Regions from separate parts of the Komagataeibacter sp. FNDCF1 genome, predicted to be linked through region 1. Evidence: predicted binding sites of a transcription regulator. Region 1 holds the regulator's gene; the other holds the start of a gene.
What was found. Region 1 encodes HrcA, which represses chaperone genes, less so after heat shock. Its sites were predicted from a motif close to GTTNGCACTCNCNNNNNGNGAGTGCNAAC; they were not measured.
Positions count from the first base shown of each region.

Region 2: the regulator HrcA is predicted to act here: its motif matches at 1,649-1,677, upstream of groES (co-chaperone GroES).

Region 1 covers NZ_JAIWOT010000001.1:2,700,391-2,703,673, reverse strand. Annotated here, with positions in the region: gene LDL32_RS12740 (penicillin-binding protein 1A) at 1-164, opposite strand, end outside; gene LDL32_RS12735 (aldo/keto reductase) at 431-1,318, opposite strand; gene hrcA (heat-inducible transcriptional repressor HrcA) at 1,439-2,518, opposite strand; gene rph (ribonuclease PH) at 2,664-3,283, shown strand, end outside.
Region 2 covers NZ_JAIWOT010000001.1:3,283,026-3,286,285, forward strand. Annotated here, with positions in the region: gene LDL32_RS15425 (S-methyl-5'-thioadenosine phosphorylase) at 1-518, shown strand, start outside; gene LDL32_RS15430 (dienelactone hydrolase family protein) at 665-1,327, opposite strand; gene groES (co-chaperone GroES) at 1,763-2,053, shown strand; gene groL (chaperonin GroEL) at 2,116-3,260, shown strand, end outside.

The DNA of each region.
Region 1 (3,283 bases):
CAGGCCACCACGCCCGCGGTGCCGCCACCCAGCAGCAGCACGGCCAGCGTGGTGCCGGCAAGCCAGCGCACCATCCGGTAGCGGGGCCGGCGTGGGCCACCCGTACCGGGCCGGGAGGGTCCATCAATCCGGCCATCGCGGCCTGATCCGTCAGCAAGCGTCATCCGGTATCCAATAGGCAAAGAAAGGGGCCGTTATGTGTCGGTGGCCCCTGTCTAGCATTGTCCGCCGCCGCCGTCGCCCCTGATCCATCCGCTCGTGCCCGCCTGCGCGCCCAGGGACCATTTCCAAAAAGACCCATCGATAGGAGCAGCAAAAGTTTTCGGGTGCCGCCTTTTTTCAAAAAGGCGGCGTTTCCTGAAGCTTTTCGAAAAAAGCTTCACCAAAAACTTCTTTATGTTTTAACGGATTTTCAAATATGGCCTTTCTGTCAGGCATCGTTCCGGCTGGCCCATTCGGCCCGGCCATCGTTATCAAGCTGGCGGAATTCCTCGTCACTCAGTTCAATGGCGGCGGCCGCCGCGTTATCGGCCAGGTGGTCGGGGCTGCCGGTGCCGGGAATGGGCAGCATGACCGGCGCGCGCCGCAGCAGCCATGCGAGCGCGATCTGGCCGGGCTGGACACCTTTCTCACTGGCCAGGCGGGTCAGCAGGGTATCGCCCTTCGTCAGGCTGCCCGCCGCCAGCGGCGCCCATGGGATGAAGCCGATATTCTCCTCCGTGCAGTAATCCAGCACGTCCTCGGAATACCGGTTGACGAGGTTGAAGCGGTTCTGGACGGTCGCAACGGGAAAATACAGCCGCGCACGCTCGATCATCTCCACCGTCACTTCGGACAGGCCGACATGACGGATCAGCCCCTGCGCGCGCATGGCGGCAATGGCCTCGAACTGCTGTTCGGGCGTGCAGTCGGCCCCCACGCGGTGCAGCTGCCACAGGTCGATGCGCTCCACCCCCAGCCTGCGCATGCTCATCAGCACGCACTGGCGCAGGTAGTCCGGGTTGCCCACCGGCTTCCATATGTTCGGGCCGTGGCGGGTATGGCCGCCCTTGGTGGCGATGATGGTGTTTGTATAGGGATGCAGCGCCTCACGGATCAGGTCCTCGCTGACAAACGGGCCATAAGCATCTGCCGTATCAACGAAGTTGATGCCCAGTTCAGGCAGGCGGCGCAGGGTGGCGAGGGCCGCGTTCCGGTCGGCCGGTTCACCCCATATGCCGGGGCCGGTGATGCGCATGGCGCCAAAACCAAGCCGTGTGACCTCCAGGTCACCACCAATCATGAACGATCCGGACTGCCGTGCATCGGGCGTGAACATGCCATTCTCCTTGCGCGTTGGGCCATCGCGCACCCGCGCGAGCGCAGGGCGCGTGTGGCTGGTCTGTGCCCTTCCATTAAGGACCGCCAGCCGCGCGGGTTGCATTGCAATCCCGTCGCCTCAGCCCAGCATGCGGCCGATCACGCGGGCGGTATAGTCCACCACGGGAATGATGCGGGCATAATTGATGCGCGTGGGTCCGATCACCCCGATCGCGCCAACGATGCGGTTGCTGTCGGTGCGTGCGGGCGCCACCACCACCGACATGCCCGCCATGCCGAACAGCCCGCTTTCCGCCCCGATGAAGATCCGCACCCCTTCGGATTCGCGCGCAAGGTCGAGCAGGCGGAGCATGGTCTCCTGCGTCTCCAGCCGTTCGAACAGCATCTGGATGGTGGTCAGGCGCTCGATCTCGGTCACATCGGCCAGCAGGCGCCCCTGCCCGCGTATGAACAGGGTGCCCCCGCGCTCGTCCGCGTCACTCCATGTGGCGAGGCCACTGGACACGACTTCCGCCGTCAGGTGGTCCAGTTCGTTGCGGTTGGCCGTCATGGCGGTGCTGACCGTCTCGCGCAGGCGGTCCAGCGTCTGGCCGGACAGGTGGGCGTTGAGGTAGTTCCCCGCCTCCACCAGTGCGGAAGGCGGCAGGCCGGGCGGAATCTCGATCACGCGGTTTTCCACCTGCCCGTCGGCACTGACCAGGATGACCAGTGCCCGCCCCGGACCAAGCGCCACGAATTCGATATGCTTGATGGTGGCGCCATCGCTCTTGGGCGCCATGACCACCCCCGCCGCCGAGGACAGGCCCGACAGCATGGAGGACGCCTGCGCCAGCGTATCCTCCAGCGAGCGGCCCTTTACGTCCAGCATGCCCGCGATGCTCTCGCGCTCGTCCTCGCTCAGGCTGCCAAACTGCAGCAGGCCATCGACAAACAGCCGCACGCCCTTCTCCGTCGGCAGGCGCCCCGCCGAGGTGTGGGGGGAAAACAGCAGCCCCGCATCGGTCAGGTCGGCCATGACATTGCGAATCGTGGCCGGCGAGAGCGAAAGCGGCAGGCGCTGCGAAAGCGTGCGCGAGCCCATCGGCTCACCCGTTTCGACATACTGCTCCACGATCTCACGCAGGATCGCGGCAGATCGCGGGTCAAGCCCGGAGAGCAGGGCCGGCTGCGATACCGGTGGTCGGGTTTCCATCGCCATGCCTCCTGTTTTGCGCATTCATCCGCCATGCGACCATTCGCATGCCCACCAGTATAACAGATGATCCATGCCCCTGCCCACGCGGGACTGGCAATGCAGGGGGATTGCACGCTATGCCGCCCCATCACCTTGCGGAGTTACCCCCATGCGCCCATCCGGCCGTGCCATTGACGCCCTGCGTCCCGTCTTCATCCAGACCGGCTTTGCCCGCCACGCGGAAGGTTCCGCCCTGATCCGCATGGGCGGGACCGAAGTCCTGTGCGCCGCCAGCGTGGAGATGCGTGTCCCGTCCTTCCTGCGCGGCAGGGGACAGGGCTGGGTCACGGCGGAATATGGCATGCTGCCGCGCGCCACCCACAGCCGTGGCCCGCGTGAAGCCGCAAAGGGCAGGCAGAGCGGCCGCACCCAGGAAATCCAGCGCCTGATTGCCCGCTCGCTGCGTGCCGTGACCGACCTGAAGGCATTGGGGGAAATCTCGATCACGGTGGATTGCGACGTGCTGAATGCCGATGGCGGCACGCGCTGCGCCGCCATTACCGGGGCATGGGTGGCGCTGCGCCTTGCGCTGGAAACGCTTGTGCGCGCGGGCACGCTGGATACCGTGCCGCTCAGGGGGCAGGTCGCCGCCGTATCATGCGGGCTGACGGAAGATGGCGCGGTGCTTGACCTGGATTACAGGGAAGACAGCAACGCGCGCGCCGATTCCAATTTTGTCCTGACCGCCGATGGCGGTATTGTGGAAATACAGGGCACCGCCGAACAGGA
Region 2 (3,260 bases), 580 kb from region 1:
CCGGCTGTGTGGCCCATGTGGGCATGGCCGACCCGCTCTGTCCGCGCATTGGCGACGTGCTGGAAAGCCAGTGCCGCGAACTGGGGCTGGATGTGACGCGCGGCGGCACCTACCTGGTCATGGAAGGGCCGCAGTTCTCGACGCGGGCCGAGAGCAATCTCTACCGTTCCTGGGGCTGCTCGGTCGTGGGCATGACCAACATGCCCGAAGCCAAGCTGGCCCGTGAAGCCGAGATCTGTTACGCCACCGTGGCCATGGTGACCGATTACGACTGCTGGCACGACGATCATGACAGCGTGACGGTGGATGCCGTGGTCAGGGTGATGCAGCAGAACGCCAGCCGTGCCCGCGCCCTTGTCCGCTCGGTCATACCGAAGCTGGGCGCGAAGCGTGGTCCCTGTTACGCGGGGTGTGACCGGGCGCTGGAACACGCCATCATCACGGCACCGGACAAACGCGACCCGGCCCTGCTGGCAAAGCTGGAAGCCGTGGCTGGCCGCGTGCTGAACCCGAACTGAACAGTAACAAAAGTCTTGGGATGCCGCCTTGTTTCAAAAAGGCGGCATTCTTTCAGGCTTTTTGAAAAAAAGCTTTACCGGGAACCCCATCCCTGTTGAAGAAGCGCCCATGCCGCATGGCACGGGCGTTTTTTCATGCGGGCGTATTACAGCCAGTGTTCAAAAAAGCTCAGCGTGCGCTGCATGGCCAGCGTGGCAGCCGCTTCATTGTAGGAAGGGCGGTCGGTGCAGCCAAAGCCGTGATCCGCGCCTTCATACGTGAAAATCTCGATATCCTCGTGTGCCGCGCGTATGGCGTCCACCTCGTCAGCGGGGATATGCGCGTCTTCCGCGCCAAAATGTAGTTGCACGGGGCAATTGGGCACCTGGTTGCGGGTCTGGGCGATGCCGCCGCCATACCACGCCACTGCCGCAGCAAAGGCCTTGGTGTGGCAGGCGGCTTCCCATGCCAGCTTGCCGCCCCAGCAGAAGCCGACAATACCCTTCTTTTCCCCCGGCAGGACCGCCGCCGCCGCCACAATATCCTGCAATGCGCTGTCCTGCCCCACTTCGGCGCGCAGCTTCAGCCCTTCATTCATGCCGCCTGCGTCATAGGGCAGGATTGTATCGCGCCGTGCGCGGTCGAACAGGGCGGGGGCAATGGCCTGATAGCCCTGCGCCGCAAAGGAATCGCACACGGCGCGGACATAGGGCGTAACACCAAAGATTTCCTGCACCACCACAACACAGCGCGCGGCGTCCGGCCGCCCGGCCCGATAGGCGGAAAATGCGTGCCCGTCCGCCGCGGTTACGGTCATGACTGCGCCCATGGCTTTCGCTCCATTCTTTCCTTCGTAATCAGGCACACAATGATGCCGGGCGCCCCTGCGTCAATATGAAACCCGCGTGATCACGGATTTCCGCCTTATCTTTATCCCTGCCGGCGCGCGGCCCGGAATCGGCACGGGGCGGGCCATGCGCTGGGGCCGATACTGCCCCGCCGTTTTGGCGTAGGGGAGTCATTCCAAATAACACTATGATTTTAAAATAAAAAATAATGCAAAGGCGAGTTTTGACCAATCCATCACGAATTATGCACCCCCGGCCGGGTCAGCATTCTTGACACCCGTGGAGGGGCTACCTATCTGGATATCAGCACTCTCATGAGGGGAGTGCTAACGCGATGCGGCCTGGCGCGCGCGCCAACCGGTGGCGTTGCTTGATTCAAGGGCGTTACCTTTTAGATATTATGGAGCGATCCATCCATGACGAAATTTCGTCCCCTGCATGACCGTGTGGTCGTCCGTCGCCTCAAGAGCGAGGAAAAAACAGCAGGTGGTATCATCATCCCTGAGACCGCCAAGGAAAAGCCGATGGAAGGCGAGGTGATCTCGGTGGGCGCTGGTGCCCGTAACGAGCAGGGCCAGATCGTGGCTCTGGACGTAAAGGCGGGTGACCGCGTCCTGTTCGGCAAGTGGTCGGGCACGGAAGTGACGATCGACGGTGAAGAACTGCTGATCATGAAGGAAAGCGACATCATGGGCGTGGTCGGCTGACCCACCCGCGTTTTCCGCACCGAGTAACCTTTTGAAAACCTTCCATACCGGAGAAGAAGAAAATGGCAGCCAAGGACGTAAAGTTCGGCGGTGAAGCCCGTCAGCGCATGCTGCGTGGCGTTGATATCCTGGCCGATGCGGTCAAGGTGACACTGGGCCCCAAGGGCCGTAACGTCGTGCTCGACAAGAGCTTCGGCGCACCGCGCATCACGAAGGACGGTGTCTCCGTCGCCAAGGAAATCGAACTGGCCGACAAGTTCGAGAACATGGGCGCGCAGATGGTCCGTGAGGTCGCATCCAAGACCAACGACATCGCGGGTGACGGCACCACCACGGCCACCGTGCTGGCGCAGGCCATCGTGCGTGAAGGCGCCAAGGCGGTTGCAGCGGGCATGAACCCGATGGACCTCAAGCGCGGCATCGACAAGGCGGTTGGCGTTGTTGTTGAAGAGCTGAAGAAGAACGCGAAGAAGATCACGACCCCCGCCGAGACGGCGCAGGTCGGCACGATTTCCGCCAATGGCGAGGCCGAGATCGGTGAAATGATCTCCAAGGCCATGCAGAAGGTCGGCTCCGAGGGCGTCATCACGGTGGAAGAGGCCAAGGGCCTGCACACCGAGCTGGACGTGGTCGAGGGCATGCAGTTCGACCGTGGCTACATCTCCCCGTATTTCGTGACGAACGCGGAGAAGATGACCGTCGATCTGGACAGCCCCTACATCCTGATCCACGAGAAGAAGCTCTCCTCGCTGCAGCCGATCCTGCCGCTGCTCGAAGCCGTCGTGCAGTCCGGCCGCCCGCTGCTGATCATCGCGGAAGACGTTGATGGCGAAGCGCTGGCGACCCTGGTGGTCAACAAGCTGCGTGGTGGCCTGAAGATTGCCGCCGTCAAGGCTCCGGGCTTCGGTGACCGCCGCAAGGCCATGCTGGAAGACATCGCGATCCTGACCGGTGGCCAGGTCATCAGCGAAGATCTCGGCATCAAGCTCGAAAGCGTGACGCTGGACATGCTGGGCACTGCGAAGAAGGTGCACATCGACAAGGAAAACACCACCGTTGTCGAAGGCGCTGGCAACAGCGAGGGCATCAAGGGCCGTTGCAGCCAGATCCGTGCGCAGATCGAGGAAACCACCTCCGACTACGACCGTGAGAAGCTGCAGGAACGTCTGGCGAAGCTGGCTGGCGGCGTTGCCGTGATCCGCGTCGG